DNA from 4 places in the Exiguobacterium sp. U13-1 genome. Region 1 is predicted to be linked to each of the others. Evidence: riboswitches for the same ligand, from Rfam matches in the RefSeq annotation. Region 1 holds a riboswitch; each other region holds the start of a gene.

The links. A riboswitch is a leader RNA that binds a small molecule or an ion and turns the genes downstream of it on or off. The one in region 1 is predicted to bind S-adenosylmethionine.
Region 2: it holds a riboswitch for S-adenosylmethionine, as region 1 does, so the genes downstream of both, msrA (peptide-methionine (S)-S-oxide reductase MsrA) here and ESP131_RS01765 (LLM class flavin-dependent oxidoreductase) in region 1, are expected to answer to the same signal.
Region 3: it holds a riboswitch for S-adenosylmethionine, as region 1 does, so the genes downstream of both, ESP131_RS04660 (2,3-diketo-5-methylthiopentyl-1-phosphate enolase) here and ESP131_RS01765 (LLM class flavin-dependent oxidoreductase) in region 1, are expected to answer to the same signal.
Region 4: it holds a riboswitch for S-adenosylmethionine, as region 1 does, so the genes downstream of both, ESP131_RS00490 (methionine ABC transporter ATP-binding protein) here and ESP131_RS01765 (LLM class flavin-dependent oxidoreductase) in region 1, are expected to answer to the same signal.

The regions. Positions count from the first base shown of each region.
Region 1 covers NZ_CP015731.1:333,965-340,013, reverse strand. The annotation lists gene ESP131_RS01780 (DUF817 domain-containing protein) at 1-27, shown strand, start outside; gene ESP131_RS01775 (DUF2325 domain-containing protein) at 115-1,380, shown strand; gene ESP131_RS01770 (DUF975 family protein) at 1,444-2,082, shown strand; SAM riboswitch class I at 2,196-2,298, shown strand; gene ESP131_RS01765 (LLM class flavin-dependent oxidoreductase) at 2,374-3,432, shown strand; gene ESP131_RS01760 (ATP-grasp domain-containing protein) at 3,429-4,376, shown strand; gene ESP131_RS01755 (SRPBCC family protein) at 4,453-4,920, shown strand; gene ESP131_RS01750 (NUDIX domain-containing protein) at 5,143-5,523, opposite strand; gene ESP131_RS01745 (ABC-F family ATP-binding cassette domain-containing protein) at 5,590-6,049, opposite strand, start outside.
Region 2 covers NZ_CP015731.1:871,396-877,444, reverse strand. The annotation lists gene ESP131_RS04555 (C40 family peptidase) at 1-768, shown strand, start outside; gene ESP131_RS04550 (putative quinol monooxygenase) at 826-1,119, opposite strand; gene ESP131_RS04545 (M20 metallopeptidase family protein) at 1,197-2,375, shown strand; SAM riboswitch class I at 2,438-2,541, shown strand; gene msrA (peptide-methionine (S)-S-oxide reductase MsrA) at 2,637-3,167, shown strand; gene ESP131_RS04535 (winged helix-turn-helix domain-containing protein) at 3,398-3,994, shown strand; gene ESP131_RS04530 (MFS transporter) at 4,009-5,229, shown strand; gene ESP131_RS04525 (DMT family transporter) at 5,282-5,764, opposite strand; gene ESP131_RS04520 (Crp/Fnr family transcriptional regulator) at 5,777-6,049, opposite strand, start outside.
Region 3 covers NZ_CP015731.1:892,138-898,186, forward strand. The annotation lists gene ESP131_RS04640 (arsinothricin resistance N-acetyltransferase ArsN1 family A) at 1-449, opposite strand, end outside; gene ESP131_RS04645 (1,2-dihydroxy-3-keto-5-methylthiopentene dioxygenase) at 574-1,110, opposite strand; gene ESP131_RS04650 (methylthioribulose 1-phosphate dehydratase) at 1,127-1,747, opposite strand; gene ESP131_RS04655 (2-hydroxy-3-keto-5-methylthiopentenyl-1-phosphate phosphatase) at 1,744-2,403, opposite strand; gene ESP131_RS04660 (2,3-diketo-5-methylthiopentyl-1-phosphate enolase) at 2,400-3,590, opposite strand; SAM riboswitch class I at 3,661-3,762, opposite strand; SAM riboswitch class I at 3,968-4,071, shown strand; gene mtnK (S-methyl-5-thioribose kinase) at 4,151-5,317, shown strand; gene mtnA (S-methyl-5-thioribose-1-phosphate isomerase) at 5,314-6,049, shown strand, end outside.
Region 4 covers NZ_CP015731.1:99,836-105,884, reverse strand. The annotation lists gene rho (transcription termination factor Rho) at 1-443, shown strand, start outside; gene ESP131_RS00510 (type B 50S ribosomal protein L31) at 535-780, shown strand; gene ESP131_RS00505 (DedA family protein) at 816-1,466, opposite strand; gene ESP131_RS00500 (thymidine kinase) at 1,650-2,264, shown strand; gene ESP131_RS00495 (alpha/beta hydrolase) at 2,347-3,105, opposite strand; SAM riboswitch class I at 3,173-3,274, opposite strand; SAM riboswitch class I at 3,524-3,627, shown strand; gene ESP131_RS00490 (methionine ABC transporter ATP-binding protein) at 3,714-4,742, shown strand; gene ESP131_RS00485 (methionine ABC transporter permease) at 4,732-5,382, shown strand; gene ESP131_RS00480 (MetQ/NlpA family ABC transporter substrate-binding protein) at 5,402-6,049, shown strand, end outside.

The DNA.
Region 1 (6,049 bases):
GCTGTGGAAATTCAGCAACGTACCTAAATAAAAAAACAACCCGGTTATTTTTTTGAACTACTTCCACGTTTTTTCGTTGCTATAGTGAAAAAAACGCAAAGGAAGTGGTTACGGATGATGCAACAGGTGTTGGAACGAGCAACTGAATTGGTACAGATGAAATTAGCAGTCGTGGAGCGGTATGAAGATTGGCAACTCTGGCTCGACGAAGTGAACGGAATCGACGAATGGGTCAAGATGTCAGCGTATTATGCACCGCGCGATGTTCAAGAAACACTAGTCATCGACGAAGTGAAACGAGAGAAGCAGACCGTCGTAATGCCACCACAAGTACCGATCGAGCCAGTACGCAAGCAACGTTATGCCTATACGTTTCAGCGGGGATTAAAAGGCGGTACTTTACTAGAGTGGTCCGGCAGTCATATTTCAGAACGAGACGTCCGCGATTGGAATCTCGAGCACGGCATGGAAGTTCGGATCCGTGTCGATCATCAGGATGATCAAAAAACGATGTGCCGTGTTGAAGCCGTCGTCTCGACGGAGCGAATGAGAGAAAATCCGGAACGTGTCGTGTTTGAACAAGCCATCGTCAAGGCACATGGAATCATTGAGGAAACGGTGAATGGTCCACTGCAAGATGAGTCGGACAGACCGTTTTATTATGTCGTACCAGTAGAAGACATGCGCTATTTCCGACTAGAAGCAGGACAACTCGTCGATCTCGCCATGTGGCGCGGACGGAAAGATACACTAACGATTGCTTGGAAACATCCGTTCACGTATGAAGAGCCGATCGTCAACACATCATCAAACCGTCCATCTGAGGTCAAGCAACCGGTAGTGAAGACGCCTGTGACAACGAAAAAGTCAAATCGGTATGCACGAAAAATGAAACGACAAACGGTTCCGAAGGCTAAAAAAGTGCAGCAGCGCATTCGTGTTCAAAAAGAGCGAAAGATCGAACCAATCGTGACGACAGCTGTACCTGGACAATTGATGGATTTCGTCGATAAGACACCGCTTGATTTCACGCGCTTCACAGGTATGCGCCTCGTCATCGTTGGAAACGAACAACAAACGGCTGTTTATCGTGAGTTCTTTGCGCCAACAGGAATCGAATTGATTCATCTCGCAGGAGACGCACAGTCTGCGAAAAAGATTGCTTGTCTCTCCAAAAAGACGGATGCCATCGTCGTCGTGACGAGCCGTGTCTCTCATGCGGCGAGTGCACATGTCATTGCACAGGCGAAAAAACATGGTATTCCGTTCGCGATGGAACGCCTCGACGGTCGACGATCGCTATATACAGCGTGTGAACGACAACTTGAGCGTGCTTGGCTCAACCAGCAACGAGACGGGAAATTATTGAAAAAAGAGTGAAACATTAGAAGAATTCGACCGTAAAGTAAGGTGAGAACTTATTTTTCAAGGAGGACCTTACTCATGTCATCTCAATTAAAAAAAGCAGCGAAGGAGTCGCTCAGCGGTCGTTGGGGATTTGCAGTCCTAGCATTCCTGCTGTTTAGTATCATTCAGGGTGTTCCTAACTTATTTGGATCGGATATCGATGAGCCGTCAAATAGCATGGATCTCGTCGTAATGTTAGTATCGATTTTACTGATTCCATTAGGAGTCGGTTGGACATGGATTGCCATGTCGATTGCTCGTGGAGAAGAAGCGAAAGTGACAGGTCTATTTGAGCCATACGGGATGTTCCTGAAAGTGGTCGGGCTCGCAATCGTTCAATTCATTTTCATCGCACTTTGGACGTTGCTCTTGATCATTCCAGGGATCATCAAATCGTTCTCTTACTTGTTGACGTTCTACATCCTTCGGGATGAACCGTCGATTGGTATCCTCGAGGCAATCACACGCTCGCGTCAACTCATGGACGGTCATAAGATGGAAGCATTCTTACTCTTCCTATCATTCATTGGTTGGGCATTACTCGTGATCGTTACTCTTGGTCTTGCTATCCTGTGGGTCGGACCATACTTCAGCGTCACACTAGCCAAGTTCTATGATCGTGTTCGTGGTGAACAAGCACCAGAGCAGACATCAGATTTCGTCGCACCATATTAATACCGGATCCCGACACTACGTCGGGATTTTTTTATGCTCGAAATAATTCCGATTGGAAAAGACGGTTTAATGGTTGCTTTAGTTCAGTGAATTTTGTACGATGAATGCAACACATCTTATCTAGAGAAGTCGAGGGACTGGCCCGAAGACACTTCAGCAACCCCGCTGTGGCGGAAGGTGCTACTTCCAGGAAGGGATACCTTCTGAAGATAAGAGCGGACAGGACAAGATACCGTCGCTCTTTTCGAACTTCGAAAAGAGCGTTTTTTTTATGATAAGGGGGACGATGGAGTGGAGTATGGTTTTTGGTTACCGATTTTTGGGGGATGGTTACGTAACGTCGAGGATGAACAGATGCCACCGACATTCGATTATGCAAAACAAGTCGCACAAACAGCAGAACGGATCGGCTTCTCGACGACGTTGATCGCGGAATTGAACTTGAACGACATCAAAGGCATCAAGGAACCGAGTCTTGAGGCATGGACGACGGCAGCTGCGATTGCTGCAACGACAGAACGCTTAGAAATCATGACAGCGGTTCGTCCTGGGTTCCATAATCCAGCGACGACGGCGAAGATGGCGGCAAACATCGATCAGTTGAGTGGTGGACGCTTTACGCTCAACGTCGTTTCGGCGTGGTGGGCAGAGGAAGCCAAACAATACAACGGTATCTTCACAGCACACGATGAACGCTATGCTCGGACGGAAGAATTCGTCACGGTCATGAAAGGATTATGGGCAGATGCGTCACCGTATAGCTTCTCCGGTAATCACTACACGATCGAGCAGGCGGAACTTCATCCGAAGCCCGTCCAGCGTCCAGGCATCAAGCTCTACGCTGGTGGAGAGAGTGAAGCTGGAAAGCGGACAATCGTCGAACACTGTGACGCTTATGTCATGCACGGGGGCACGGTCGAAGAAGTAGCCCATAAAATCAACGATATGAAAGTACGCCGGGAATCGACGGGACACGCACCGCTCGAGAGTTTCGGTCTTGCTGCCTACATCATTTGTCGGGATACGGAAGAAGAAGCGCTTCTTGAGTGGCAACGCATTACGGACGTCAAGGAAGACAGCGCCGGTTATGCCGGTTATCAGGATTTCATCAGTAAATCGCAACTGGAGCAACAGGTCGAGCGAAACGATTATTCCGTCTCGAACCGTGGTCTAAGACCGAACTTGATCGGAACACCAGAACAAATTGCGGAACGCATTCTAGCGTTCGAAGCCGTCGGTGTCACGTTACTCTTGTTACAATTCTCACCACAACTCGAAGAAATGGAACGCTTTGCTCGTGACGTAATGCCACTGGTCGAAGCGAAACGAAAGGTAGGTCAACAATCATGACAAAAATTCATATTCTCCACGAAAACCAAGAATGGACGGACCATCTCATCAAACGTCTCGAAGAACTTGAGTTACCGTATGAAGAGTGGCATCTAAATGAAGGAATCGTTCCACTCGATGAACTACCGCCAGAAGGCGTCTTTTACAGCCGGATGAGTGCCTCTTCGCATACACGCGGGCACCGTTACGCGCCGGAGTTGACGGAAGGGGTCCTTGCTTGGTTAGAAGAACACGACCGGACCGTCTTCAACGGAACGCGTGCGCTCCGCCTTGAAGTCAGCAAAGTCAATCAGTATACAGCACTACGTAAAGCAGGCATCCGTGTACCAAAGACGACGGCTGCAGTCGGACGTGATCAAATCGTGCAAGCGGCAAAAGAGATCGGCGTTTCGTCATTCATCACGAAACACAACCGTGCCGGGAAAGGTCTCGGCGTCCAGTTATTCCACTCAATTGAAGCACTTGAAGCCTACCTCGATGGTCCGACATTTGACGAACCAGTCGATGGCATCACGTTGATTCAAGAGTACATCCAAGCACCAGAACCGTATATCACGCGCTGTGAGTTCGTGGGTGGAAAATTCGTCTACGCGGTCCAAGTCGATACGTCGGAAGGATTCGAACTTTGCCCAGCGGATGCGTGTGTGATTGACGACCTGTTTTGCCCAGTTGGTGAAGAAGCACCGCAAACGCCGATGAAGTTCCAAATTGTTGAAGGCTTCGATGATCCGATCATCCAAAAGTATGAAGCCTTCCTCCAAGCGAACCAGATTGCGGTCGCAGGCATCGAGTTCATCAAGGATGCGTCAGGTACGATCTATACGTATGACGTCAATACGAATACGAACTATAATTCGGATGCTGAGGCAGCTGCAGGACGCTACGGTATGCTCGAACTGGCCAAGTTCCTCGGTGCAGCCCTTGAAACAAGCACAGTAAAATAAGAATCTGCTCCCGCCCTGTCACCGGACGTTACAAGACCGGATGACAGGGTATTTCTATAGAAAAGGGGGCGGATCTATGATTACGTGGAGAGAAGAACGACAGCTCGATATTCCGATTGAGGAAGCATGGCACTTGTTTGATCACACGCGATTGCAGCGTTTGATTCCAAACGTCGTCCAGCACGAGGTAATCGAACGAAAACCGGGTGTGGTCGGTTCGACGTATCGTCAAACGTACATGCAGGGTAACCGACTTGAAACCTATATCGTGACCGATTTGGCTTATACGAACGAACCCGACTTCAAACAAAATACGATCGGATTTACGTTGGCTAAAATATTCAAGATCGAGATGACCTTTACACTCAAACCACTCGGACCTGATCGATGTCTGTTGATTTATACAGGGAAGAACGAAGGAGCCAATTTTGTTGGAAAGAGTCTGTTGTCGCTTGGAGGCGAGCGAGAGAATGAGAAAATCGTTCATGGGCTGTTGCAACGTGTCGAAGAAGAAGCGGCGAAACAAAAGAAGAACAACGCATGAAAAAACGGATTCCCGTGCCTGGGAATCCGTTTTAGCATCTTATCGATTCGTATATGATTTTTGACCGCTCGTTAAGCCGGATAGATGACCAATACGCATACCGATTCCATCTTTCATCAACTGTTCACGTACTTTTGGATCAACTAAAAGATCAGTTACCGACTGCTAATTTTAAATATAAGTATTGTGATTAAACTTTCGTTTCATCAAATGATTATATCGTTACGATAGTAGGCGCAAACGGGAAATCTGAGGATCATTTTGCATCTCATTCAGTGGTCGAAATCGAACAGCTCGTAATTCTTGTTGATCAAGTGGTAGTTCAGGATCAATCCCGAGTTGAAGTACAGAACTATTCGTGACACGTCGGACGAGAAAACACGTCTCCGTTCCTTGATCGATCGAAATCTCGTAGAGTTGTCGTTCGACCGTGACGTGAAGATGTGTCTCTTCTAATACTTCACGTACGATAGCTTCTTCTTTTGTTTCATTGCTCTCGACACCTCCGCCCGGTAACGTCCAAAATGTCCGGGAAGGCGTGTGTAACTCGACCATTAGGATCTGTTGCTCTTCAATCAACGCCGCGCATACGCGATGCCGCATATCGCATTCCTCCTTTAATGTGTTCAAAAAAAGAGACCGAAACGACAGTTCCGGTCTCTTTTAAAATCATTGCGCGTATAACGCTGTTAGTTGCTGTTGGATCGTATCATTGTTCAAGTACTCATCGTATGTCGTTTCTTTATCGACGATACCGTTTGGCGTCAACTCGATGATCCGGTTCGCGATTGTTTCGACGAACTGATGGTCATGCGAGCTGAAGAGCATTGCGCCTTTATAAGCGATCAAGCCATCGTTGAGTGCCGTAATTGATTCGAGATCCAAGTGGTTCGTTGGATCGTCGAGTACGAGGACGTTAGCACCGCTGAGCATTGCTTTTGAAAGCATACAACGGACTTTTTCGCCCCCAGATAAGACAGAAGCTTTCTTCATGACTTCTTCTCCTGAGAAGAGCATCCGACCGAGGAATCCACGGAGGAACGTATCGCTCTCATCTGCCGGCGAATACTGACGGAGCCAATCGAGAATCGTTTTATCCGAGCCTTCAAAGAATTCCGAGTTGTCTTTT
Region 2 (6,049 bases), 540 kb from region 1:
TACAGTCGCCCAGCTGCCTATTTGAAGAAAGGGACGAAATTAATTGGTCTAAAATCAATTGATGATGACTTTTGGCAAGTTCGCCTGGCAAATGGTCAAACCGGTTACGTCCTCAACCCTTATATCAGCACGAGCAAACCCGATATGGGACTGACACAAAAAGCGATCGACCGGGCGAAAATCTATACGGTCAAACAGACGACGTCGTTCTTTGCGAGTCCGACAAGTCCAAAAGGCAGCGGACTCGTTGAACAAGGCAAACGGGTTTATCCGCGTCATCGAGTCGGAAACTTCTATGTCATCCAGTCAGGCTGGACACCTGTTTATCTTCCTGTATCCGCTGTGACGATCACGTCCGATAAACGGGTCGTTAAAAAGAATAATACGCGTGGTGAAAAGCTGATCCAAGCAGCAGTCCAACATATCGGCACACCATACACATGGGGTTCGCAAGATGCCGTGAACGGTGGTTTTGACTGTTCCGGTTTGATTCACTACGCGACGAACAAGGCTGGAAAATACGGTGGTCGGACGAACGTTCGTGGCTACTGGTACGGTGCTTTCTTTACGAATCGCCGGACGAGTATTGCAAGCGGTAAACGCTCGGATATCGTCTTCTTCCAGAACACTTATACAGATGGTCCATCGCATATCGGAATCATGCTCGATAGCGAACACTTCATCCATGCAGGCGGTTCACAACTTCAAATCAACTCGATTTACGAACCGCGTTGGCAAGAGCATTTCCTCGGATTTAAATCGATGTAAGACAAAAAAGACGAATCCGTCGAAATCGACGGGTTCGTCTCTTCTTATCGCAATACGTTAAAATGTCATCTCGACGTATTTCGTTACTTGTCGATCCATCAAGTATAACTCGATCTGTTCACGGTAGGCTTTATAGTGATCGGATGCGATATGCGCTTCAAGTGCCTCTTCATCACGATACACTTCATACAGCATGAATTGATGCTCATCCTCGATCGATTGATGTAAGGAATAACGTAAGCACCCTTCTTCTTTTTGTGAGGCATGATAGACCGTTTGTAGAATCGGGAAGACTTGATCCGCAAGTCCTGCTTTGATTGTAAGTACAGCGTTGACGACGATTTCTCCCATGTTTCATTATCCCCTTTCGTGATTACCTGTATCTGTACCCATTTTCACGAAAAGACACACGTCAAAGGAGCCTGAAGATGCAAACTAAACTTTTTGAAGCACTTGAACAATTCGAACCCACGATGATCGCGTTACGTCGTGATTTTCATCGACATCCGGAACTCTCTTTCCAGGAAGTCCGCACACAAGAACGGATTGCAAACTTTTATGCGGAGCAGGGCATCCCTCACGAAACAGCCGTCGGAGGTCGTGGTGTCGTCGCGACGATCGAAGGCAAACAACCTGGTCCGACGATTGCTGTTCGTGCAGATTTTGATGCCTTACCGCTTCAAGAAGAGACGACACTCGCTTTCCGGTCGATTCACCCTGGTGTCATGCATGCATGTGGACACGATGGGCATACGGCGATGGTGATGGCCCTTGCTGCTACACTCTATCCATTACGGGATCAATTGCAAGGAACGATTCGAATCATCCACCAGCATGGTGAAGAGGTCTTTCCCGGTGGCGCGATCCAAATGATTGAAGCCGGTGTCCTCGAAGGCGTCGATGCGATCTTCGAGACACATCTCGAAAATGATTTACCGGTCGGTACGATCGGTTTTCGAGAAGGACATACATTATGCGCGATCGATGAATTCGAAATCATCGTTCACGGTCAAGGCGGGCATGCCCAGGCACCGCACAAAACAAAAGATGCGCTTGTCGCCGGTGCACAACTGGTCTGTAACCTCCAACACCTTGTCAGTCGACGGGTCGATCCGTTCGAACCCGCTGTCCTTGCGATCGGGTCCTTCCATGCGGGAACGGCTCCGAACATCGTCACAGGTGAAGCACGCATCGTCGGGGAGATTCGGACGTTCAACGAGACACTACGACATCAGCTCCGACAAGAAGTCGACCTTATCGCCAAAACAACGTGTGCCGGCATCGGTGCCACCTATTCGATTGACTTCACGACGGGTTACCCGGCGCTTTGGAATCATCCGGACGAGACAAAACTCGTTCAGGAAGCCGCTTCTTTCTTACCGGAAGCATCTGTCCGGTCACTCACACCGATGATGGCGGCGGATGACTTCGCACATTACTTAACGCACGTACCGGGTAGTTATTTCTTCACCGGCTCCGGATATACGGACGGTCGCGTCAATCATCCGCAACATCATCCGCAGTACGAGATCAACGAACAGGCGTTGTTGGTTGGTGCGAAAACACTCGGAGCGACCGTTTTACGTGCCTTGAAACCTAAGGATTGACTTTTTTTCTTTGTGAATGGTATCATCACAACAATGATAACGAATGACATCAACTTCATATACCCTTATCAAGAGTGGACCGAGAGATCTGGATCGATGACGTCCCAGCAACCTGCGCATAGCAAGGTGCTACGACCAGCAAAGCGAAAGCTTTGGTTGATAAAAAGCGGCGACTCCTTTTGCAACCAAGCGAAGGAGTCGTTTTCGTTTTTCTCGCTGTCAGACATACAATGGGAATTTCCCACGGAGAGGAAGATACGGATGGAAAAAGCAACATTTGCAGGTGGATGTTTTTGGTGTATGGTGACACCGTTTGAAGAATTACCAGGAATCGAGGGAATCGTATCAGGTTACATGGGTGGACACGTCGATCACCCGACATACGAGCAAGTTAAAACAGGAACGACAGGACATCTCGAAGTCGTTCAAATCACGTTTGATCCGAGTCTGTTCCCGTACGAGCGTCTGCTCGAACTCTACTGGCCACAAACGGATCCGACGGATGCAGACGGTCAGTTCCAAGATCGCGGCACGCAGTACGCACCAGCAATCTTCTATCATACGGATGCTCAGCATGAAGCAGCGATCGCTTCTCGTGACGCTCTTGCTGCAAGCAATCGTTTCAAACAACCGATCGTGACGCGGATCGATGCCGCTTCTGAGTTTTATCCGGCGGAAGAGTACCATCAAGACTTCCATAAGAAAAATCCAGAACACTATAAAAAAGATCGTGCTGCTTCTGGTCGCGATGCCTTCATCGAGCAAGAATGGAAAGATACGACGACGGTCTAATCACCTCGAACCATACACAGTAGCTGAGACTGATTTCAAGCATCTCGTTCTTCCCCTACTTTCCAGTAGAAAGTGGAGGATGACCGAGATGTCATTGGAGTCAGTTTTTTGTATGTAAACCAACTGCTTTGTCCTTTGCGTCACCCTTGCATAAATTTGTAATCGTTTACAAATGAAGCCTTTTGTTTTACGGTTAACAAAAATTAACCAGTTAAAAAGGAGATGATTGGATGGAACAAAAAGCGATTCATATACTGAGCAGCTATGAACAATTGAAGGTGATCAGTGATCCATTACGAACAAAAATTCTTATGTTTCTCGTCGAAAAACCGCATACGGTGCATCAGTTAGCCCACTTGCTGACGTTATCCCGCGCGAAGGTCCTTTATCATGTACGGGAACTTGAAAAGCATGACTTAATTCGCCTCGTCCGGACAGAAGAACAGGGCGGCAACTTGTTGAAATATTACCAAGCGATTGCCCGAGGATACATTCCTGCTGATCACCTTCTGAACTTCGTCGAGACAAAAGAGGCGACTCGGCAGTCGTATCTTGAGGTACTCGACCGGGCAAAGACACGCGTCCTTACGGCTCCGACAGCTGCTTTTGCTCCCGTATCTTCGAACGTCGAGGACTGGATGAGCTTATCGCTTCAAAAGGAACTAACGATGTCTGAAGCCGACTTTCAACGGTTTGCTACAAAATATCGTGCTTTATTAGACGAGTTCACACAGTCTCCACCTGACGAAAAAGATCAAAAGCACTTTTACATCATGACGACTGCTTTAGCAATTGATGAACCACTGTTTGAGAATGACGAGGTTTAAATCGGAGGTGCCCCATGCTACCTGTTGAAATGGATATGCAACACTCGCTGTTTAAAAATCGATCCTTTTTATTTTTATGGGGGTCCGGTATGTGCTCTGCCCTTTCGTTATCGATGTATCTGTTTGTTGAACAATGGTATGTCATCCATACGTTAAACCAAGCATCCTATCTTGGATTCGTCCTCATGGCTACCTTGTTACCCCGTATTTTTCTCATGTTATTCGGTGGCGTCTTATCCGATCGCTATAAACGTTCAACGATCATGCGTATCTCGAGCGGTCTACGGATCAGTTTCATTCTTTGTCTTCTCGTTTTACTTCATGCCGATCAGCTTACGTTGCTGACGATTTTAGGATTCGCCTTGCTGTTTGGTAGTGTGGATGCATTTTTTTCGCCGGCGAATGCTTCCTTACTGCCTACACTCGTTCCGAAAGAACAGCTCACTAAAGCCAATTCACTGATTCAGACATCTAATCAAATCGCCCTTTTTTCAGGTCCGATTCTTGGTGGAGTCATCCTCAGCTATTCCTCTTACTCGTACGTCTTTCTTGTGATTTTCGGGACACTCTGTCTGACACTTCTTTTCACGTATGGTATTCGTGAATCTAAGATCAAGCGATCGCTTCAGCATTCAGCGCTCTTCGAACTAAAAGAAGGGCTGCATTACGTCTTTCACTTTCAGCAACTCAAGCAGACACTTTTTCTTATCATCTGTGTCAATTTCTTTTTCTTTGGACCACTCTTACTCGGAATTCCACTACTCGTTCATGATGTGCTTCAGGGAAGTGCGATGGATTTAAGTTATATGCAAGGGGCTTATCAAATGGGAATGCTCGGAGGGGCGCTCTGGAGTGGTTTTGCGCAGATGAAAGAAATTAAGCTTACCTCATCGGTCCGATTGATTGGTGCCTTAGGTCTGCTTCTCTTCCTGCTTAGCCAAGCCCAGCAGATGTTGTTGTACCTGATCATCCTTTTATCACTTGGTGTCCTTTCTTCGATCATCAATATTCGCTTCATTACGTTCATCCAGTCTCAGTGTGCGGAACAGACGATGGGACGTGTCATGAGTGTCGTCAACGCAGCGTCAAACGGTCTCGTTCCATTATCTTACGCGCTCCTCTCGTTTTTACTGTCGTTTCACGTTTCGATCACGACGATCATGTTGTACAGTGGTCTTCTTATCCTTGTTTTCTCACTCTATTTCAGAAAACGTATTATTCAAGTAGAAGACTAGTCAAAAAAGACAGTGGATTGAAATTCCACTGTCCTCATTCTGCATTCGATTATTATGAAACACGTTCTACCTGATCCTTCGCCTTCTCTTCTGGTGCTACGACTTGATACCGCTTCAAGACAAAGATCCCGCATACCATGACGGCGAGACCGATGAGCTGACCGAACGATAAATCAATTTGTGGTAAACCGAACCAACCGAACGTATCGACAGCGAGAGCAAAGCTTAACTGCGAAATCAGAACGACAGAAATCGCGACGGATGGACCAAGCAACTGAATTCCACGCATGACACAAAAGACGACACCAACACCGACGAGTCCGCCGAACCAATAGAGCGGCGATACGTTTTGGATTTGCCCAATCGTTCCACCACGAAACAGGACATAGGTGACACTTGCTCCGACGAAACCGACGAAGAAGACCAGCGTCGTTGTCGCCCATGCACCGAACGCGTCACTCATCCGAGCATTCAGTACCGTCTGTAAACTGATCAACATCCCTGCCAACACGGCACACACGATGCCCATTACCATGTTCGTTCCTCCTTACTCATAGCTGTTACCGTTCGCCTTCTCGCGAATCCGCTCCAGATCGACGATGATGATTTTCCCGCGTCGTCGAACGAGAATCTCTTCTTCACATAATTTCGTGATGATACGGTTGAGATGACGATAACTCGTTCCAAGCCAGTCAGCGACGTCATGTAAGTTCGACGTCCGCATCTCCTGATAAAATAAACTGTCACTGGCTTCAGAAGCAATCGACAACAAATATCCCGCAAATCGCTCCTCGACGGTATACAACACATGGTGCGACGC
Region 3 (6,049 bases), 560 kb from region 1:
TCACCGTTCAACTGTCCTTGCTCCTTAAACGTTCCGACGATCCGGAACCCGGAGCGGATATAGAGTTTTTGTCCGATTTTATTGAATGGGAAGGTGAAGAGAATGAGTTTATGCATCTGATGATCACGGGCGTGTTGCTCAGCCGTTTCAAGCAAACGTGTGCCAATCCCTTGTCCACGATGAGTCCGGGTGATATAAACCGAAATCTCACCGACGGATGCGTAGACAGGACGCGGATTATACGGATCGAGGGAAATGAAGCCGAGGACACCTGTGTCATCTTCAGCGACATATCCGGCATATCGATCGGTGCGTTCCGCATACCATTGGGTCATGAAGGATAAGTCCTTTTGGTCGGTTTCAAGCGTTGCGATCCGATCTTCAATGCCTTCGTTATAGATGGCAAGAATCGCTGGTAAGTCGTGTTCCGTTACGGGACGAATATGCATGACGCTCACTTCCTCATCGCTTTTCCTTCATTATATCGGTTACGTATCAATGTAGTGATATGTTTGTGCGATAAGAAAAGCACTGATTCCCTTCATATGAAGGAAAACAGCGCTTTTATCGATCTTAAGAGACCGTTGACGTCTCATTCTCGTAAATCGGAACCCAGCCGTCTGTCGTGACGAAGATCCGAACAGCGACGACTTTACGATCGTCTTGAAGCGTAAAGTAGTGGCGTGTGTTAACAGGAACGGAGATTAAATCACCAGGATTGAGTTCGATGTTATAGTAGCCGACTTCTTCGTCTTTGATCGCGAAGACGCCATGACCGCTGACGATGAAACGAACTTCATCATCCGTGTGATGATGTTCTTTCTGGAAGTTGACGAGCAACTCATCAAGGTTCGGTGTCGTATCCGAAAGTGAGATGATATCAGCTGTCTGATACCCACGACGTTCTGATACGTCTTTGATTTCGGGAGCGAACGTATCGAGAATCGTTTGTTTGTCTGCATCCGTCAGTGTGAAGTTCTCAACGAGAGGCGCTGGAAGTTTCGAAACGTCCCACTGTTCGTAAAGAACGCCGCGTGACGCAAGGAAGTCAGCGACTTCCGTTTGATCCGTATACCGTGTGTTTGTTTCTTGGAATAAGACTGTTGCCATGAGATAATTCCTCCTTTTAATGAATGGATTGACGGCATGATTGCAACGTCAACGTGTAATTGAATAAAAACTCGAAGGCTTCGAGGTGTTTCTTTGCTTCAAAGGCGGTCGGTGCCCAGACTGTGATCCCGTGATTGCGGATCAGGACGGCACCACTGTCTGCTGTGACATGCGGTGCAAAAGCAGCGGCAAGTGTCGGGATGTCCGCATGATTTGGAATGATCGGCACCGTGACCGTTGCATCTTCTTCCCACTTACCGAGTGCCTTGATGATTTCCTGTCCGGAAAAGGTGATACTGCCTTGATCGCCATAGAGTTCCGAAATCACATTGTTCGCAATCGTATGGACATGCAGGGAACAACCAGCGTCCGTTCGATTGAACACCTCGACATGGAGCAATGTCTCAGCGGAAGGACGCCCGGATTGCTCACCGATTAATTGACCGGTCGCATCGACATGAACGAAGTCGTCAGGAGTCGTCTGCCGTTTATCTTTTCCGCTTGCCGTCACAAGGAATTCAACCGGAACACCGGACGTCCGAATGGCGAGATTGCCACTCGTACCAGGGAACCAATCGCGCGCCGCAAGCTCTTGTTTGATGGCGCGTAGCTCTTCATACCGTCGCATGAATGTCATGTTGTCACCTCCGTTCGTGTTAAATCATGAACGATATCGTGGAACGTCTCAAACGGTGTATAGGCGATATCGTTTTCTTCACACAACGTGATCAGATAATCACGGGCATAGACACGATCTGCTTGTTTCGCGAGTTCGAAGTCCGTCACCGAGTCGCCGATGACGATGATGATGTCACCGTCTTTACGCAATGTCCGGGCAACGGATGTTTTACAACAGCCGCACCCGTTCGTGCAATGGGCATCGCAGGCGTTTGGCCAATCGATATGGACGAATGGACCACTGAAATCGGCGACGTTACAGTAAATCTGTTCTTGTTCAAGGAATGGCGCTAAGATTGGTTCGACGAAAAAGTCCATTCCACCGCTGACGATCGAAAAATCGATTCCTTGACGACGACTGTACTGAAGTAACTCCGAAAATCCGTCGCGAATAACGGCGCGCTCCAATAAAAAGTCAAGATAAGACGTTTTCCCATCAGATGACAGAAGTGCGAACATTTGCCCGACGCCACTCTGAATCGATAGCGTCCGGTCGAGTACGCCGCGTTTCAACGGTTCGAAGTCACTCGCTGGCGCAAATGCCTGCATGAGTGCGATGATGTTATCCTGCGTCGTCACCGTACCGTCGAAGTCACAAAGAATCCGTACGGTCATGACTTGATCCCCCAAGCGTCGAGGGCGATCCGTAATTCTTCATGACGCGATGCTGCCGCCGATAGGGATTCATTTGCGAGTGCCGCATCGAGTGCCTGACGGAAAGCAATGACACCAGCCGCAGCACCTTGCGGATGACCATGTACGCCGCCGCCGGCGTTGATGACGGAATCGATACCGAAGTCCCGTACGAGTTGAGCGACGAGTCCAGGATGAATACCAGCTGAAGGAACCGGGAAGATCGATTTCGTCTGACCGAGACGGGTCGCTTCGACCGCGATGCCACGAGCGACATCCTTTGGCAAAGCGACATTGCCGTAAGGAGACGGGAATAGCGTCAAGTCTGCTCCAGCAGCACGCGGTAATGTGCCGAGTAAGACAGGAGCTGCGACTCCGTGATTCGGGCTAGCGATCAACGCACCGCTATATGCTGGATGATTGAAGATCGGAACGTTGATTTCCGGATCACTCGCCAGTTCGCGTAAGACGTCGAGTCCGTATGTGAAGGTATTCAGCAAGAATGCGGTCGCTCCAGCATCAATCAATCGCTTGGCTTGATCCTTGAGCGTAAAGACGGGACCACTGAGTGTGATCGCATATAACGCACGTTTACCGGTCCGGTGGAAGTGAGCATCGATGACCTCACGTCCGATTCGTGCCCGGTCAATCGTCGGTGTCAACGGATTGTCGTATAGGATCTCATCGTCTTTGACGAGGTCAATCCCACCAGCGAGTTGTCCTTCGAGTTGATCACGAAGGAACGATAAATCCCGTCCGATGACTCCTTTGAAGATGCTCATTAATAATGGGCGATCTTCGACACCGATCAAGGAGCGGACCCCTTCGATCCCGAATTTCGCACCTGGAAAGTCCGACGTAAATGTATCGGGTAATAGCAATTCCGTTAGTTTGATTTCACCGTCGAGTGAGAGTTTCCCGAAGACGGTCGTCAGAATCGCAGAAAAGTCGCGCGACACGTTATGTTCCGGATAACGAATCGTGATATATCCTTTGCCATCGCGCTCTTCGGTATGTACGACTTCCCCTTTGAACGAGGCGAGTTGTTGTTGTTCGAGATGATTCAGTTCCGTCCAAGAACCGACTGTCAGACCAAGCGCGAGTTGTTCAGCGCGTTGCTCGAGTCGATCACGGGCAGTCAATTGATAAGTAGCAGTGATATAAGCCATGTCTTTCCTCCTTCAACAAAAAAATGGTCTCTCGTCAGTGACAAGAGACCATGAATAATTCGAACGTGGACTCTTATCTGTCAGCTTAGTAGCTGCAAGAATTAGCACCGTGCCAAAAGGTCGGTTGCTGCGACATCGTAGGGCTTGTCCCTCCGTCTGCTCTTGATAAGAATTGGATGAAATTGTGAAATCTAATTGCAATTTTTACATGAGAATCGTCACTTGTCAAATTATTTTTAGAAAATTTATTTTTTTGAAAATACTCTTTCTATATATGGCATGAAAACGATATCGATTTCTGCTTGATTTCGATTTGACAGCGAGGAAGTCGATTGCGTAAGATTCAAATCAATATCACACACGACAACTACATACGACTCTTATCGCGAGTTGGCAGAGGGAATTGGCCCGATGACGCCGCAGCAACCGACCACTAGGCACGGTGCTACATCCAACAGACGTTTCGTCTGAGAGATAAGAGGACGCAGTGACTTTCCTGCGCCTCTTTTCGATGACGAAAAGAGGCGCTTTTTCGTGTATTACATTAGGGGGAAACTGAGATGACATACAAAGCATTCACAGAACAGGACGCGATTGAACGGGTCCGCTCATTAGGACTGATCGGCGACGGAGCCGTCGAAGCAGAAGAGATTGGCGATGGGAATCTTAACCTCGTCTTCCGAATTCGAGAAGGTGAACATCGATTGATTCTAAAACAAGCACTCCCGTACGCAAAAGTCGTCGGTGAGAGCTGGCCATTATCGCTCGAGCGGGCGTGGATTGAGCAATCCGCACTCCGTGAATTCGCCCGGCATGCCGTGCCGTTCGTACCACGTGTTTTTCATGCTAGTCACGAAGAGGCGTATACGGTCATGGAAGATCTTTCACATCTGACGATCGTTCGGACTGGACTGCTCGCGGGTGAACAGTATCCGTTGCTTGCGGAACATATCGGTTCTTATCTCGCTCGGACTTTATTCCATACATCGGACTTTGCGCTTGGTCCGGTTGAAAAGAAACGTGTTGCTCGAACGTACTACAATCCAGATTTGTGCGATATCACAGAAAAACTGATCTTCACAGATCCGTTTCATGACGCGGAGACGAACGAGATTGAAGCCGGACTGGAGGAAGAAGTGGCACGTCTTTGGGCAGACGATGAGTTAAAACGCGAAGTCGCAAAACTCGAAGCACTCTTCATCACGAAAGGGGATGCGTTGCTACACGGCGATCTACATACAGGAAGCATCTTCGCTTCGGCGACGGAAACGAAAGTCATCGATCCAGAATTCGCCTTCTATGGTCCATTCGGATTCGATGTCGGGCAATTCATCGCCCATCTTTTCTTCGCGGCATATCCAGATTACCCTACACGACGTGACGCAAGAATCAAGGACATCGATACGTTCTGGCTGACGTTTGCTTCAACGTTCCGTGCCTTATGGGAACGGGAAGCCGTCGAACCATTCCAGGCATCGGGACTTGTTGATGATGTACTGAGTACGATTTTACAGGATGCCCTTGGCTTTGCCGGTTGCGAATTGATTCGGCGGACGATCGGTCTCGCACCAGTCGCTGATTTAGAATCAATCGATTCAACGACGGAACGCTTAGAGCGAAAACGTCACGCCCTCCGTCTAGGAGCAGCGTTAATCAAACGTCGGACAGAATGCCGGACATTTGATGATTTACGAAACTTTGACGTAACGGAGGAGTTAAGCCGATGAGTGCATTTGTTCAAAGTATCCGTTACGAAGACCGTGTCTTGACGATTCTTGATCAGACACGTCTACCGCAGGAAGAACACTATGAAGTCATTACTGATCTTGCGCAAGCAGTTGAGGCAATCAAACAATTGCGTGTCCGGGGCGCACCTGCGATCAGCCTATTCGGTGGATTCGTACTCGTTCAGGAAGCGTACCGGTTTGAAGCAGAACTGTCGATCTATAAGCAAGCTTTGCTTGAGACATCAGCGACGTTACTCGCGACACGACCGACGGCCGTCAACTTACGAAATGTCCTCGATCAATTGAATCCAATCATTCAAGACGGAACGTCGGTAGAAGAGATCCGTGAACGGTTGGAAAAACGAACAGTCGCCTTATATGACCAGGATGCGCAGACGTCACGTCAAATCGGGATTCATGCGTTGGAGTTGTTCCAGTCAGGCGACCGGATCCTAACGATTTGTAATGCTGGATCGATTGCGACTGCTGCTTACGGAACGGCACTTGCGCCGTTCTATATCGCAAAAGAACGTGGCATTGAATTATCCGTTTTTGCGAGTGAGACGCGACCGTTACTGCAGGGGGCACGGCTGACAACATGGGAGCTGCAACGTGCCGGCATCGATGTCACATTGATCACGGACAACATGGTCGCTCATACGTTGAAAGAAAAACAAATCGACGCGATCATCGTCGGTGCTGACCGGATTACACGAAATGGGGATACAGCGA
Region 4 (6,049 bases), 230 kb from region 1:
TCCATAAACCAAAACGGTTCTTTGGTGCGGCGCGAAACATCGAGCACGGTGGTAGTTTGACGATTCTTGCGACGGCGCTTGTCGAGACGGGATCGCGCATGGATGACGTCATCTATGAAGAATTCAAAGGAACTGGCAACATGGAACTGCATCTTGATCGGAAGTTGTCAGAGCGTCGAATCTTCCCAGCGATTGACATCCGAAAATCGGGTACGCGGAAGGAAGAACTGTTGCTTCCAAAAGAGCAGCTCGATGCGCTCTGGACGATTCGCCGGACGATGAACGAGTCGAACGAGTTCGTCGATACGTTCCTGCGTAAGATTCGTGACACGAAAAACAATGAAGAATTTTTCGTTGAACTCGAGAAAGAAAAGAAGAAGGCGGTCCGACGCGCACCAGCAAAACCGCGTACCGTCAAGAAGGAAACACCGACCGAAAAATAACTATTGCGACGCATAAAAAAATCGTTTAGTATAGGAAGGTAACTTACTCTGGCTCAGCAAATGAACCAGGGCGGAAGGAGAGAAATCAACCATGAAACAAGGAATTCACCCTAACTACAACAAAGTAGTATTTATGGATTCAACGACTGAGTACAAATTCTTAAGCGGTTCTACTCGTTCTTCGAACGAAACAATCACTTGGGAAGATGGTAACGAGTACCCACTCATCCGTGTGGATGTGTCTTCAGACTCGCACCCATTCTACACAGGTCGTCAAAAGTTCAACGCGGCAGATGGTCGTGTCGATCGCTTCAACAAAAAATACGGCCGCAAGTAATTACTTGTCGGTTCTTAAAAAACAGCCTGCCTCCATTACGGAAGCAGGCTGTTTTTGTATAGACTGAATTGTGAACGGTAAGCGAGATACGTCTTCAAGACGAACGAGAAGGCGATTCCACCGGCGATTCCAGTTAAATACGGCATGACTTCCGGATGTGCCAAGATATAATCCATGACTTTGTGGAACGAGAGATGACGACCGACGAAGTAGCCGGCACCTAAGAACACGCTGATCCAAATCAACGCACCTGTATACGCGTAACTTGCAAACACGCGAAATGGCATTTTCGAGACACCTGCAAAAAAGGCAGAGAGTTGGCGGAGACCGGGTATGTAGTAACCGATGATCAAGACCGATTTTCCGTAACGACGAAATCCGGCTTCAGCGGAAAGAATATGTTTTTCTGAGATGCGCATTTTCGGTCCGACACGATGCAGTAGTGGCATACCGAGTTTTAATCCGAGTAAATAGCTGATCGTCATCCCGATGCAACTACCGGCGTAAGCGGCGAGAATCGTACCGACGAGTGGTAGATTGCCTTGATGCATCCAAAAACCGGACAGGACGAGTAGGGTCTCATCAGGAACCGGCAATCCCACGATACCACCTGCGAGAAGGACGGAGAGACCAAGGGCACCATATTGGTGCAGGATGTCATGTAAGAGATGATGAATCGGGGACACCTTCTTTCGTGAGAGTCTTCTTCTTCAGTGTACAGGAAATAGGGGACGGTTGGAATGAAAGGACAAAAATTCTAGGTAAAGAAAAAATGAATTTTGATTTCCGGAAGTCAACCCTTTTTCTCGATACCGTTTCGGGCTATACTCGTTAAAGTGACTATTTTTAGAGGACGGTGTCGGACGATGATGCATGTAATAAATCAGTACGGCTGGATCGAAGTAATTTGTGGCAGTATGTTTTCCGGGAAATCGGAAGAGTTGATTCGTCGTGTTAGACGGGCGCAGTACGGCAAACTGCCCGTTCAAGTATTCAAGCCGGCAATCGACGACCGGTACCATGAAGAGCATGTCGTCTCTCATATCGGCAACTCCGTCGTGGCGATTCCGATGGCGACGAGTCGCGATCTCTACGCAGCAGTAGCGGAGGAAACACAAATCGTCGGAATCGATGAAGTTCAATTCTTTGATGATGAGATCGTACAAGTCATCGAAGCACTCGCACAAGACGGAAAACGCGTCATTTGTGCAGGCCTTGATCAAGATTTCCGGGCAGAGCCATTCGGCAAGATGCCGGAATTACTGGCGCGCGCAGAATTCGTGACGAAGCTGCAAGCCATCTGTCTTTCCTGTGGTGATCCGGCTTCCCGGACACAACGGTTGATTGATGGAAAACCAGCGAACTACGATGATCCGATCATCCTAGTCGGCGCTTCAGAGTCGTATGAGCCACGGTGCCGCCATTGTCATGAGGTGCCTGGAAAACCGAAGCCGCTCCAATCGGTGCAGCATCAAGAAAGATAAATAAAAAGACGAGCCGATGATGGTCGTCCTTTGATCTCACAGCTATTCGCTTCTACTTGGAAACGAATAGCTGTTTTTTTTATTATCCTGTTTCCTGTGAGAATCGGCTTGAGCGTTCGATGAAGTGGATTGTCTCACGAACGATCAAATCCTGATCATGATCGAGTGTCGCGACGTGATACGAGTTGAGTAAACAGTAGCTGCGTTTATCATTCGTCCCGATATGCTGATGTAGATAATCCGAGCTCGACGGCGGAACGACGTGATCCGTCGCCGAGTAAAGAATCAATGTCGGAAGAAGGATCGATCCAAGACGTCCTTTCGTCTCATCCATCAGACGGACGAGTTCGAACGCACAACGGCTCGGAACGAGATCATAGATGATTTCGAAAGCAGACCGTTTGATGTCCGGTGCTCCTTCCGGTAAATACTGTGGACCGTCCTCGAACGAAAGTGCTTCATAGGATGGAACGGAGAGTGCAGCATTGATCGTAATGATGCCGGCAAACGGAATCCCGTCAGCGGCGAGCGATAACGCGAGCGTCGCACCCATCGATTGACCGATGACGAAGACTTGATCGCATGTTTCTTGTAAACGTTCATAGCCGTCTTGCAGGCTTTGCTTCCAACATCGAGCAGTCGATTGTTCAAACTCGCGGACGTTCGTTCCATGTCCACGTAAGCGCGGGGCATAGACGGTAAAACCTTCAGCGGCGAATGCCTCACCGACGTCCCGGACACTTTGCGGAGTGGCGTTAAAACCATGACAGATTAGAATACCAATCGGTCCACCTTGAAAATAAAACGCTTCAGCACCAGTCAATACAGGATAGTTCATCATTACTCTTTTTCCTCCATTCATGAAAAAAACTCGTCGACGTCACTGCTTGGACGCCCACGAGTTTTTCACCGTATCATCCAAAGCCGCGCTTTGCTGGTCGGAGCACCTTACAGATTGCAGGTTGCCGTGAAGTCATAGAGCCAGGTCTCTCGTTCACTCTTGATAAATATCATATTGGAATTGTCGGATTAATCATTGAGACGATGGTAGCACGACCAAAAATGACTTGTCAAATCGTTCTTGACGAATCACGATTCGTTCATTAAGCTAATCCATAACTTGTCAATCAATCGATATGCGTCAAATGGATTATTTTTGCAAAGTTGGTTGACTTTTAAAGGTTCGACCCGTAATGTAAAAATTAGTTTTACGACATAAGCAACAACGCAACACCACACATACGAATTTCATACCGCAATACTTATCCAGAGAGGTGGAGGGACTGGCCCTACGAAACCTCGGCAACAGACTCATTATGAGCACTGTGCCAATTCCATCAGACAGATGTCTGAGAGATGAGTGGAGTGGATTCTGCCACTGTGCGGATCCAGGTCTCTTCTTGTTTCTCAAGAAGGGACCTTTTTTGTTGAATGAAGGGGGAAAACGGAATGATCGCATTTCATCAAGTCAAAAAAACGTACGTCACGAAGGATCAGACGATCGCAGCGCTCGACGGTGTCGACCTGACGATCGAAAAAGGCGAAATCTTTGGTGTCATCGGCTTTAGCGGTGCCGGAAAAAGTTCACTGCTCCGCTGTGTCAATCTGTTAGAACGACCAACATCAGGAACGGTGACGGTCGATGGGGAAGATTTAACGCAACTGTCTCCGAAAAAATTACGCCAAGCAAAACAACGGATTGGAATGATCTTTCAGCACTTCAATCTATTGAATGCGAACACAGTATTTACGAATGTCGCAAAGCCACTCGTTCTCGCAGGCGTCAAGAAAGATGAGATTCGCCGCCGAGTGACGGAGTTGCTCGAATTCGTTGATCTCGCGGACAAGGCGGATCATTATCCAGATCAATTGTCCGGTGGACAGAAACAGCGTGTTGGCATCGCCCGGGCACTGGCGACGCAACCTTCCGTCCTCTTATGTGACGAAGCGACATCAGCACTTGATCCCCAGACGACGCATCATATTCTCCAGTTATTAAAACGCATCAATGCGGAGTACGGGATCACGATTCTCTTGATCACCCACGAGATGGGCGTCATCCGGGAGATTTGCGACCGGGTCGCCGTCATCGAAGCTGGAAAGTTGATTGAGTCAGGAACGGTCTTCGACGTCTTTTCAAGCCCTCAGACCGAGACGGCAAAAAACTTCGTCCGGTCCGTCATGCATGACGAAATTCCAGCATCGATTCGTCAGTTGATCGAGTCGCGAAATGCACATCCAATCTATAAGATTCATTTTCTCGGACATCACACGGGGCAGCCGCTCTTATCGCAAGTCGCGAAACGCTTTGACGTCGATGTCAACATCTTGCACGGGAGCATCACAGAGTTGCAGGATACGCCGTTTGGCACCTTACTCGTCGAGTTGATCGGTGAGCCGGCTGAAGTAAAACGAGCGTTACACTATATCGATCAGGCACAGGTGACAGTCGAGGAGGTGCTTGCCCATGCTAGTTAATTACAGTGATATTTGGACGGCATTTTTGCAGACGATGACGATGGTATCCGTCTCACTCTTATTCTCGACTTTGATTGGCTTACCACTCGGTATCCTACTTGTCGTCACGCGAAAAGGAGCATTGCTTGAAAATGTCCCGCTGTTCACGTTCTTCAACAGTATCGTCAATATTTTCCGTTCGATTCCGTTCATCATCTTACTCGTCGCGATCATCCCGTTGACGCGCTTGATCGTCCAGACATCGATCGGAACCGAAGCCGCCATCGTCCCGCTCGTCTTTTACGCCGCACCGTACATGGCGCGTCTGATCGAGAGCTCGTTACTCGAAGTCGATAAAGGTGTTCTGGAAGCAGCAGAAGCGATGGGTGCGACACCGTTTCAAACGATTTTCCGCTTCCTCCTACCGGAAGCACTCGGTTCACTGATCCTGAACTTAACGATCGCGACGATTGGCTTGATCGGGGCGTCAGCGATGGCAGGTGCGATTGGAGGCGGTGGTCTCGGTGACTTAGCGATCACCTATGGTTATCAACGATTCGACACGAAAGTCATGATCATCACGGTCGGGATTCTCGTCATCTTAGTTCAAGGCTTACAGACGACAGGCAATATCGTCGCACGAAAAATCAGAAGACATTAATCAAGGGAGCGATTCAGCCATGAAAAAAGCAGTAGCAATTGGAGCAACACTAACGACGATTTTATTTGCCGGGTGCGCAGCATCAGGAGAAGACGAAAAGACGATCAAACTCGGTGTCAGCGGTTCAGACACACAAGTTTGGGACTATGTCGCGAAAAAAGCAGAAAAGGAGGGCATCAAAATCGAGCTCGTCAAGTTCTCCGATTATGTCCAGCCGAACATGGCACTGGCTGAGGGTGAGATCGACGCCAATGCCTTCCAGACGATTTCCTACTTCAACGCCTTCAAGAAGGAACACAAGTTGAAGCTGTCACCGATCGCGACGACCGTCATTGCACCGATGGGGATCTACTCGGATAAATACAAGGATGTCAAAGACATTCCGGTCGGCGGAAAAATCGCCGTTCCGAACGAAGCGACGAACATGGGGCGCGCCCTCTTGTTACTACAAGAAGCCGGTCTGATCAAGTTACCGGACGACTTCGACGGTAACGGTTCAGTCGATAAGATCGTCGAGAATCCGAAGAAACTGAAAATCGTTCCGATCGTCGCTGGGCAAACACCGCGCGTCTTACCGGACGTCGCGGCATCGATCATCAACAATGGCATTGCCGTTGATGCTGGCTTCAATCCAATCAAGGACTCGATCGTCCATGAGAACGAGACA